Regions from separate parts of the Tatumella citrea genome, predicted to be linked through region 1. Evidence: predicted binding sites of a transcription regulator. Region 1 holds the regulator's gene; the other holds the start of a gene.
What was found. Region 1 encodes PhoB, which activates phosphate uptake and scavenging genes when phosphate is short. Its sites were predicted from a motif close to CTGTCATAAAACTGNCNNAT; they were not measured.
Positions count from the first base shown of each region.

Region 1 (5,737 bases):
TTGCTGTTGCTCCTGCTGCTGGCGTAGCAGTTGCTGCCAGAGTCCTCGCACTTTTTCTGCGGGTTCACTTTCGGCCAGGCGTTGCCTCCCTGGAGCTGCCTGCCGCCATTGAGCGGCCATTGCCTGATGTTCCTGCTCACGTTGCAGACGTTTGCTGGTCAGTAACTGGTGTTGCTGCAGCCACTGCTGCGCCTGACTAATCAGCAAACTCTCCTGCTGTAGTGCCTGCTCCTGCTGCTGCAGGTCAGTCTGTTGCAGGCTGAGTTGATCACGAGTCTCCTCATTCAGTAACAGGACGCCGGAGGCACCGGCTTGCAGGTTATCCAGTTGCTGGCGTAACTGCTTGTGCGTTTCAAATACTGCCTGTGAAATTTGCCCGTAAATTTCGGTACCGGTCAGTTCCTCCAGCAGTTCTGCCCGCTCTGCTGAAGGCGCATTCAGAAAGGCCGCAAACTGTCCCTGAGATAACATCATTGAACGGGTGAAGCGCTGGAAGTTCAGCCCCGAAAGCTGTTCGGTGATTCGTAATTTATCCTGAATTTTGTCGGCGACGATAACATTATCCTCGCAACGCGCCAGTTCAACCCGTGGAGGTTGTAATTTGCCATTATGCTGGCCACGCGCTCTGTTCTGGCTCCAGAATGCCCGCCATGCCTGACCTTTAATCTCAAATTCGACTTCCGCCAGACACTCGCTGGTTCCGCGTGACATCAGTTCATTCTGGGTCGGTGTGACCGGGCCCAGGCGTGGCGTCTGATGGTAGAGTGCCAGACAAATAGCATCCAGCAGGGTGGTCTTACCGGCTCCGGTATCACCGGTGATGGCAAACAGACCGTTGCCGGCAAACGGTGGCTGACGAAAATCGATCATCCACTCGCCGCGCAGAGCATTCAGGTTTTTGAACCGCAGGCTTAGTATTTTCATTCGTTGTCCTGCTCCTGTCCGGCGTGTTGTACCTGTTCCAGCGTCTGCAGATAAAGGGTCAGTAGTCGCTGGCGATCATCTTCTGACAGTTGTTGTTCCAGCTCAAGGCGGCGCAGAAATACATCTTCTGCGGTGAGTTCATTGAGCGTTTCGTTCTCCATCCGCTGAATGCCTGCCGTCGAGCGTTCACGACTGCGGCGTAGCAGTAACACTTCTGCAGGTTTGCCTGACACCAGGGTTTCGATGCGTTGTTGCAAGTCACTGAGATAGTCCTGTTGCGTGACTTCAATATCCAGCCATACCGGCCGGCCACTGTCATCGGCAGTCAGTGCATTGATTTGTGTTTCTATCTCTTCCAGTGAACCTCTCAGGGTTTGCATGGGCTGGAAACAAGGAACAGGCAGAGTAGTTACTGTGAGTGGCTGGCCGGGGCCACATTCTACCAGGCAGACGCTTTTCTCCTTACCTGGTTCATCGAAACTGAGTGCAATGGGTGATCCGCTGTAGCGGATGTGTGGTTGCCCGCCGACCTGTTGCGGGCGATGAATATGTCCCAGGGCGATATAATCCGCGGGAGGGAACGCTGATGCCGGAAATGCATCCAGGCTGCCGATATAGATATCCCGTACCGACTCACTGCTGCGGGAACCCAGCGCGGTCAGATGTCCGGTGGCAATAACCGGCAGTTCAGGTTGACCCAGTTCATCCCGCAAACCAAGCGCGCCGTCATAGCATTGCCGGTAATGATCGGTGATCGCCTGTAACAGGTTTTGTTGTTTCTGCTGGCTGTCCAGACCGGCCTGACTCAACTGAATATCCCGGGGACGCAGATAGGGGATGGCACAGAGTACCGCCGCAGGCTGCTGTTGCTTATCGCGGAGAATAACCAGTTGATTACTAATGTCAGTCCCGGCACTGGCGATAACCCGGGTGTTCAGGCACGCAAGTAATTCCCGTGATTCGTTAAGCATGGCAACTGAGTCGTGATTACCGGCCAGAATAACCAACTGGCAACCTGTCTGTTGTAACGAGACCACAAAGTGGTTGTAGATTTCCCTGGCATAACTGGGTGGCGAACCGGTATCAAAAATATCACCTGCGACTATCAGGGCATCGACCTGGTGGTCGGTAATTTGTTGCAATAACCAGTCGAGAAAAGACTGATGTTCATAAGCCCTGCTACGGGTATAAAAAAACTGACCCAAATGCCAGTCAGAAGTATGGATAATTTTCATAATGTTCCCGGTTTCACCCTGCTGCACGCAGTATACCTGTTACCGGCTCCCGGATAAAAAAAGAGTGGCTTGTCCGGATTTGTATTACAGGATGGCCACTGGCACAGTACGGTTAGCAAAAATCAATAAATTTTTATGACATGTTCTCAGAAAATAAGCTGGCATTTATTCATAAAACTGTCATAAAACTGACTCATAATGGCGCCGCAACTTCGGAAATACCCGAAGATATTCGCTGGAGAAACAATGGCTAAACGCATTCTGGTCGTAGAAGATGAGGCTCCGATTCGCGAAATGTTATGTTTCGTGCTGGAGCAGAATGACTATCATCCCATCGAAGCTGAGGATTATGACAGCGCAGTAAAAAAACTGATTGAACCCTGGCCCGATCTGATATTACTGGACTGGATGTTACCTGGTGGTAGTGGTATTCAGTTTATCCGTTATCTGAAAAAAGAAGCGATGACCCGGGATATTCCGGTCGTGATGTTGACGGCCAAAGGGGAAGAGGAAGATCGGGTTCGCGGGCTGGATGCTGGCGCCGATGACTATATGACCAAACCTTTTTCGCCGAAGGAACTGATCGCCAGGATAAAAGCGGTGATTCGTCGTATTTCGCCGACGGCAGATGATGAGCTGATTGATATTCAGGGGCTAACGCTGGACCCGACCTCGCACCGGGTTATGTCCGGAGAAACTCCGGTAGAAATGGGACCAACTGAATATAAATTACTGCATTTCTTTATGACTCACCCGGAACGCGTTTACAGCAGAGAACAATTGCTGAATCATGTCTGGGGAACTAATGTGTATGTTGAAGACCGGACGGTAGATGTTCATATCCGTCGTCTGCGTAAGGCACTTGAAGTCACAGGCCATGAGCGTATGGTACAAACAGTCCGTGGTACAGGATATCGTTTCTCTGCCCGTTTCTGAATGGAGTGTCACTCGTGCTGGACAAACTTTCGTGGCGCACCCTGATATCTGAATTTCTGCTTGCCTGCCTGGCCGGTGGTGTGGCTGGGTTACTGACCCGGCAACTGGCCTGGTGCCTGCTGCTGGCGGTTGTCTTATTACTTTTCTGGCATTTCTTCCAACTAATGCGTTTATCACACTGGCTGTGGGTCGACAGGACCATGACTCCGCCAACCGGTAAAGGCAGTTGGGAACCTCTGTTTCATGGCTTATTTCTGATGCAGGTGCGCAACCGGCGGCGACGCGGAGAGTTGCGTAATCTGATTAAACGCTTTCGCAGTGGTGCAGAATCGCTGCCTGACGGGCTGATCCTGACCACCGAAGAGGGCAATATTTTTTGGTGCAACGGGCTGGCACAACAATATCTGGGTTTACGCTGGCCGGAGGATAACGGGCAAAATATCCTCAACCTGCTGCGTTATCCTGAGTTTTCCCGCTATCTGCAGGCTAAAAATTTCGAAACTCCTTTGACCCAGCTACTGAATAACGGGCATCACATGGAGTTCAGGATTATGCCCTACAGCGAAGGGCAGTGGCTGATCAGCGCCAGAGATATGACGCAGATGCGGCAGCTGGAAAATATGCGGCGCCACTTTTTCGCTAATGTCAGCCATGAACTGCGTACCCCATTGACGGTTATCCAGGGTTATCTGGAAATGATGGAAGACAATCAGCTGAATGATAAAGTCTATTTCAAAGCTGTGGGGACTATGCAGGAACAGTCGCGGCGCATGGAAGGGCTGGTTAAACAGCTGATGACGCTAACGCGTATCGAAGCAGCACCTGCACTGAATATGAAAGAGATAGTTGATGTTCCGGCAATGTTACATATGCTGCAACAGGAAGCCGAAACTCTTAGTCAGGGCCGACAAAAAATCACTTTTTCTATAGATGAAAAGCTACGGATATACGGCAACGATGAGCAGTTACGCAGCGCTATCTCCAACCTAATCTATAACTCAGTCAACCATACCCCCGAAAAAACCCATATTGATATTGTCTGGAAACGCTCTGTTGAGGGAGCATATTTTTCGGTATCCGATGATGGCCCGGGGATTGCTGCTGAACATATCCCGCGTCTCACCGAACGTTTCTATCGGGTAGATAAAGCCAGATCACGTAATACCGGCGGCAGTGGTCTGGGACTGGCGATTGTGAAACATGCTCTGGGGCATCATGGTGCCCGGTTATCTATCACCAGTGAACCTGATCACTGTACCTGCTTTAGTTTTTCTCTGGCTGCACGGATGATTGTTCCGGGGAATGCTGCCATTCCTGTGACCAGCCAATAGCTGACAGTCACCGCAGTACGTTCTCTGCGGTGACTGTGTTCCCACTGATTTATCCCGTAACTGAGATTGCCGGTCGCTTTCGGACTACAGATGAAATAAATTCATTACGAATGAATTATATTCAATTGTCAGGCTGATTTTCTCATGCCACCCTGAAAAAATCACAATTTAGCCGTCTGGATGGCTTAAACAGATCTGCCGGTCACCTCCGGCATCAGGAGAGTAATTATGCAAAGAGCTGAGGCACCGTTTCGCGCCGATATTGTCGGGAGTTTTCTGCGACCCGAAGCGATAAAACAGGCACGGATACAATTTTCGGCAGGAAGTCTCGATGCCGAAGGGTTGCGTAAAGCTGAAAACGCAGCGATTCGTGATGTGGTTGAGCAGCAGCAGGCTGCGGGCTTAAAGGTGGTGACCGATGGTGAGTTTCGCCGCGCCTGGTGGCATTTTGATTTTTTTGACGGGCTGGAAGGGGTTGAACCTTTTGAATCTGACCACGGCATTCAGTTTAACGGAGTGCAAACTAAAGCCCGTGGTGTTCGGGTAACCGGGAAACTGGGGTTTGGTGAACATCCTATGCTGGAGGACTTTCGTTTCCTGCAGAGCGTTGCCGGTAAAAGCGTGGCGAAGATGACTATCCCCAGCCCGAGCGTGCTGCATTTCCGTGGCGGGCGCAAATATATTGATGAAAGCGTCTATCCTGATCTGGCTGAATATTTCGATGATCTGGCCACGACCTGGCGTGATGCGATTCGTGCCTTCTATGATGCAGGCTGCCGTTATCTGCAACTCGACGATACTGTCTGGGCTTATCTCTGTTCAGAAGATCAGCGAGCTCAGGTCAGAGAGCGGGGGGATGATCCTCAGGTGCTGGCTGCCACTTACGCTCAGGTACTGAATAAAGCGCTGATCGGTAAACCTCATGATCTGACCATTGGTCTGCATGTCTGTCGGGGAAATTTCCGCTCCACCTGGATCTCTGAAGGAGGATATGAGCCAGTGGCAGAGATCCTTTTCGGTCAGGTCAATGTCGATGCCTTTTTTCTGGAATACGATAATGAACGATCCGGTGGCTTTGAGCCGTTACGCTTTATTAAACCCGGACATCAGCAGGCGGTGCTGGGATTGATCACTACTAAAAACGGAACGCCGGAAGATCCCGCCCGGGTGAAGGCGCGAATTGCCGAGGCCAGTCAGTACCTGAGTCTTGATCAAATCTGCCTGAGCCCGCAATGTGGTTTTGCCTCCACCGAAGAGGGTAATAGCCTGACCGAAGAGCAGCAATGGCAAAAAGTCCGCAGCGTGGTGACT
Region 1 is NZ_CP015579.1:1,086,279-1,092,015, forward strand. It holds gene A7K98_RS05180 (AAA family ATPase) at 1-924, opposite strand, end outside; gene sbcD (exonuclease subunit SbcD) at 921-2,159, opposite strand; gene phoB (phosphate response regulator transcription factor PhoB) at 2,406-3,095, shown strand; gene phoR (phosphate regulon sensor histidine kinase PhoR) at 3,110-4,426, shown strand; gene A7K98_RS05200 (cobalamin-independent methionine synthase II family protein) at 4,655-5,737, shown strand, end outside.

Region 2 (5,737 bases), 1.1 Mb from region 1:
TGTACCGCCAGGGGAAACTGGCTGCAGTGACCAGCCGGGGCGACGGCCGACAGGGAGAAGACTGGCTGGCAAAAGCCGCATCGGTTACGTCTGTTCCGCAACACATCGCCACGCTTGAGGATGAAGTAGTGTTACAGGGCGAATTGTTTATGCCACGACAGCACCATATTCAGAGAGTACAGGGAGGCTGTAATGACCGTGCCAGAGTGGCGGGTCTGATGCGCAGGCTGCAGCCTCTTCGGCCTGAGGAGTCTCCCGGTATTTTTATCTGGGCATGGCCTGCCGGACCGCCTTCATTTTCTGCCAGGCTGGTTCAGCTCAGCCGCTGGGGATTTCCGCTCGCGGCCCAATGGAGCCAGCCGGTCAATAGTGTGCAACAGGTCGCGGAATGGCGTGAGCGTTGGTTTAATGGAGCACTCCCATTTGCCAGCGATGGGGTGGTTATCCACAGCCTGCCTGCAGCACCGCGAGAGTGGCAGCCAGGCAAGAATCGTTGGTCTGTTGCCTGGAAGTATCCGCCACCGGAAAAAAGTAGCCGGGTGACCGGAATACATTTTACAACAGGACGTACCGGAAAAATAACCGTCGTCATGGATGTGGAGCCACTATTACTGGGTGATAAGCGGGTGTCACATGTTAGCCTGGGCTCGCCCGCCCGCTGGAAGCAACTGGATATTGTCAGCGGAGATGAGGTAGCGCTGCGGCTGGCAGGGCAGGGTATTCCGGTTGCCGGACGGGTCATCTGGCGGGTGGCTGAACGCCACTATCCGCTCCCCCCTGAGGCCGAAAAATACCATTCGCTCAGCTGTATGACGGTGTCAAAACAGTGCTATGAGCAGTTTCTGGCACGTCTGATATGGCTTAGTCACCAGCAGGTTTTTGGATTCAGAGGAATACAGCGAGCCCGTTGGCAGCAGTTACTGCTGGTCGGCCGTTTCACACATCTGTTTTCATGGCTGGAGTTTACGGCTTCGGAGCTGACAGAACAGGCCGGGTTAAGTGAAGAAACAGCAAAGCTTACCATTGAGCAGTTTCAGCGGGTGAAATATTTACCGGTCAGACACTGGTGGCTTAGTCTGGGATTGCCGCTGCCTGAACGTGCTGCAGGGGAGTTGTCATGGCAGCACTGGCAGTTGCTCTCTTCGGCACCGGCCTCTGAGTGGTTGAAATTACCGGGGATTGGCAGAGGAATGGCTCAGAAAATTGTGGCTATTGGCACTGACCGACAAACGCAGATGTTAATTGCTTTCCTCGCCCGCCAGGGAATACCACCGCAGCCGGTAAGCGGCCGGGCAGAGCAGATGTTTAAGTTGCTGCCGGAAACCCCGGAAACAGACAAAACATTACCGAACTGAAAGCAAAAAAGGCAGCCTTGCGGCTGCCCCTCCTGGCAATTCCCTTTGCAACCATTCGGCTGGAGTCTTTACAAAATAGCGACTAAAATACCTGATAGTTCAATTCGTTATCGCTGCTGTGGTGTTATAGTAACAACCGTTACTATTAGCAGAGTTGCAAAAAGTGCTATCGGTGGTATACGTTTGCTAAGCTGGGGCTTTACGGGGTATTTCAGTCAGACACTGTGAAACGATGACCTGAAGAGGGTCTTTCTGCCTGTCATAAAACTGTCATATTTCGTACATATTAATGTCACCAAACTGTCCTATTTTGCCTCGTGCAGCAAGACGAACTCATTTAAAAATGGCACTGAGCCTGAGATTAACTCCCCCGGAGGGAATATGACACTGATGCGTAACACGGTAGCCCGCGTACTGGCAGCAACTATGGCTGTAGGTACTGTTTCTGCATTCGCAGCAACAAATCTGACCGGAGCTGGCGGTACATTCCCGGCCCCGGTTTATGCCCGTTGGGCCGCGGATTACCAGAAAACCGACGGTAGCCAGGTTAACTACCAGGGCATCGGTTCTTCCGGTGGTGTTAAACAGATCATTGCTAAAACCGTTGATTTCGGTGCTTCTGATGCACCTCTGAGCGATGCTGACCTGGAAAAAAATGGTCTGTTCCAGTTCCCTACCGTAATTGGTGGCGTGGTACTGGCAATTAACCTGCCAGGTGTGAAATCCGGTGAACTGACTCTGGACGGTAAGACTGTCGGTGATATCTATCTGGGTAACATCAAAAAATGGAATGACCCGGCTATCGAAAAACTGAACCCTGGTATCAAACTGCCATCCACCAATATTAACGTGGTTCGCCGCGCAGATGGTTCAGGAACATCTTTCGTGTTCACCAGCTACCTGTCAAAAGTTAATGACGAGTGGAAAAGCAAAATTGGTAAAGGCAACACCGTTAACTGGCCTACCGGTCTGGGCGGTAAAGGAAATGACGGCGTAGCGGCTTTCGTACAACGTCTGCCTGGTTCAATCGGTTATGTTGAATATGCTTATGCTAAGCAGAACAACCTGACTTACACCAAACTGGTAGATGCTGATGGTAAATCAATCCTGCCTTCAGAGAAGAGCTTCAGTAACTCTGCCAAAGGTGCGGACTGGCAGCAGAGCTTTGCTCAGGACCTGACTTACCAGAAAGGTGATGATGCATGGCCTATTTCTTCAACCACCTTTATCCTGGTCTACAAAAAGCAAGCGGATGCTACTAAAGGTGCCGCAGTGCTGAAATTCTTCGACTGGGCTTACAAAAACGGTGGCAAAACTGCCGAAAGCCTGGACTACGCTGCACTGCCTGAGTCTGTAGTCGCGCAAATCCGTACTGCATGGAAAGCAAATATCACAGACAGCAACGGTAAAGCACTGTATCAGTAAGCTTAATCTCCGTTATATGTTGTGAACCCCCCGGGCGGCTGATGCCGCCCTGTTAATAGTTAAGACAGAGACTCCTATGGCGGAAATAAAGCCGACATTCAAAGCCCCGGGAAAACAGGGTGATATCATTTTCAGCGCATTGGTGAAGATCTCTGCGCTGGTTGTGTTGTTGCTGCTGGGCGGAATTATTGTTTCCCTGATCATTTCTTCCTGGCCAAGTATTCATAAATTCGGTTTCTCGTTCCTGTGGAATAAAACCTGGGATGCGCCGAATGAGCAGTTCGGGGCTTTAGTACCGATTTATGGCACTGTGGTGACATCGGTTATTGCTCTGCTGATTGCAGTACCGGTTAGCTTTGGTATTGCGTTGTTTCTGACTGAGCTCTCACCCGGCTGGCTGCGGCGCCCGTTAGGTACCGCCATCGAATTGTTGGCTGCTATTCCCAGTATTGTTTACGGTATGTGGGGATTATTTGTTTTTGCACCTTTATTTGCTGAATATTTCCAGACCCCGGTAGGCGATCTGCTTTCTAATGTACCGATTATTGGCCAGCTGTTTTCCGGCCCGGCATTTGGTATCGGGATTCTGGCGGCCGGACTTATTCTGGCTATTATGATTATTCCTTACATTGCTTCGGTGATGCGTGATGTCTTCGAGCAGACCCCGGTGATGATGAAAGAGTCAGCCTACGGTCTCGGATGCACCACCTGGGAGGTTATCTGGAATATCGTACTGCCATTTACCCGCAACGGTGTGATAGGTGGTGTGATGCTGGGGCTGGGACGAGCCTTAGGTGAAACCATGGCCGTGACCTTCATTATCGGGAATACCTACCAGCTCGACAGCCCGTCGCTGTATATGCCTGGAAACAGTATTACGTCAGCACTGGCTAACGAATTTGCTGAAGCGGAATCGGGATTACATATTGCAGCGTTGATGGAGCTGGGTCTTATCCTGTTCTTTATCACTTTTGTGGTGCTGGCAATTTCCAAACTGATGATTCTGCGTTTAGCCAAAAATGAGGGAGCCCGCTAATGACTCAGATGGATCTTGATAACCATGCTGCTCTGCAGGCTTCCCGGAGAAAAATGCAGGCATGGCGTGGTTTTAAAAATAAGATAGCGATCATTTTGTCACTACTGACCATGGCTTTTGGTCTGTTCTGGCTGGTGTGGATTCTCTGGACCACTATCTCCCGGGGGATCGGCGGTTTAAACATCGACCTGTTCACTCAGATGACTCCCCCGCCAAACACCGATGGTGGTGGCCTCGCTAATGCCCTGGCGGGAAGTGGCTTACTGATTTTCTGGTCAACTTTGGTGGGGACACCACTGGGGATCATGGCCGGGATTTATCTGGCTGAATATGGTCGCAAGTCTCTTTTGGCCGAAGTGATTCGTTTTATTAACGACATTCTGCTGTCAGCACCATCGATTGTTATTGGCTTGTTTGTCTACACCCTGGTGGTTGCCTTTATGCATCACTTCTCCGGGTGGGCCGGGGCATTGTCATTGGCTCTGCTGCAAATTCCAATTGTTATCCGTACTACCGAGAACATGCTGAAACTGGTACCTGATACGATGCGTGAGGCAGCCTATGCATTAGGCACCCCTAAGTGGAAGATGATTCTGGTCATCACACTGAAAGCCTCTGTCTCCGGCATCATCACCGGAGTTCTGCTGGCGATTGCCCGTATTGCCGGTGAAACAGCACCTTTACTGTTTACGGCATTATCGAATCAGTTCTGGAGTACCGACATGATGCAGCCGCTGGCTAACCTGCCAGTGACTATTTATAAGTTTGCCATGAGCCCGTTTTCTCAATGGCAGAGCCTGGCCTGGGCAGGGGTACTTATTATTACCATCTGCGTATTACTGCTGAATGTCCTGGCACGGGTCATTTTTACAAAACGTAAAAACTAATTTTTGCGGCGTGGCTTCAGGCGACGCCGGAATAAGAGAGACGAACAATGAGTATGGCAAACCTTAATGCAGCACCAGCTAAAATCCAGGTCCGTGATCTGAATTTTTATTACAACAAATTCCATGCCCTGAAAAATATTAATCTCGATATCGCCCGTAATCAGGTAACTGCGTTTATCGGTCCGTCAGGTTGCGGAAAATCGACCCTGCTGCGTACGTTTAACAAGATGTTCCAGCTCTATCCTGAACAACGTGCAGAAGGCCAGATCCTGCTGGATGGCGATAATATCCTTGATATCCAGGATATTGCACTGCTGCGTGCCAGAGTCGGTATGGTGTTTCAGAAACCTACGCCATTCCCGATGTCTATTTATGACAATATTGCATTTGGGGTGCGGTTATTTGAAAAGCTCTCCCGTGCTGAGATGGATGAGCGTGTTCAGTGGGCACTGACCAAAGCCGCCTTGTGGACCGAAACCAAAGATAAGCTGAATCAGAGTGGTTACAGCTTGTCAGGTGGCCAACAACAGCGTTTGTGTATTGCCCGCGGAATTGCAATTCGCCCGGAAGTTCTGCTGCTTGATGAACCTTGTTCCGCACTGGACCCTATTTCCACCGGACGTATCGAAGAGCTGATCAGTGAGCTGAAGCAGGATTACACCGTAGTTATTGTGACCCATAACATGCAGCAGGCAGCACGTTGTTCTGATCATACCGCGTTCATGTATCTGGGCGAACTGATTGAGTTTAGTGATACCGATACCCTGTTTACAAAACCGGCACGCAAACAGACCGAAGATTATATTACTGGCCGCTATGGCTGATGTTTAGCCATTATTCTGCGACGCTTAATTTTGCCACCACTTTTCGCGGCCGGTGCGGCTGCGATGCTGGAGAACATGATGGACAGTCTTAATTTAAATAAACATATCTCCGGTCAGTTCAATGCTGAGCTGGAGCATATTCGTACTCAGGTGATGATTATGGGTGGCCTGGTGGAGCAACAGCTCACCGATGCCATTAATGCAATGCAG
Region 2 is NZ_CP015579.1:4,469,439-4,475,175, forward strand. It holds gene ligB (NAD-dependent DNA ligase LigB) at 1-1,355, shown strand, start outside; gene pstS (phosphate ABC transporter substrate-binding protein PstS) at 1,737-2,780, shown strand; gene pstC (phosphate ABC transporter permease PstC) at 2,857-3,816, shown strand; gene pstA (phosphate ABC transporter permease PstA) at 3,816-4,703, shown strand; gene pstB (phosphate ABC transporter ATP-binding protein PstB) at 4,757-5,527, shown strand; gene phoU (phosphate signaling complex protein PhoU) at 5,606-5,737, shown strand, end outside.
Region 2: the regulator PhoB is predicted to act here: its motif matches at 1,612-1,631, upstream of pstS (phosphate ABC transporter substrate-binding protein PstS).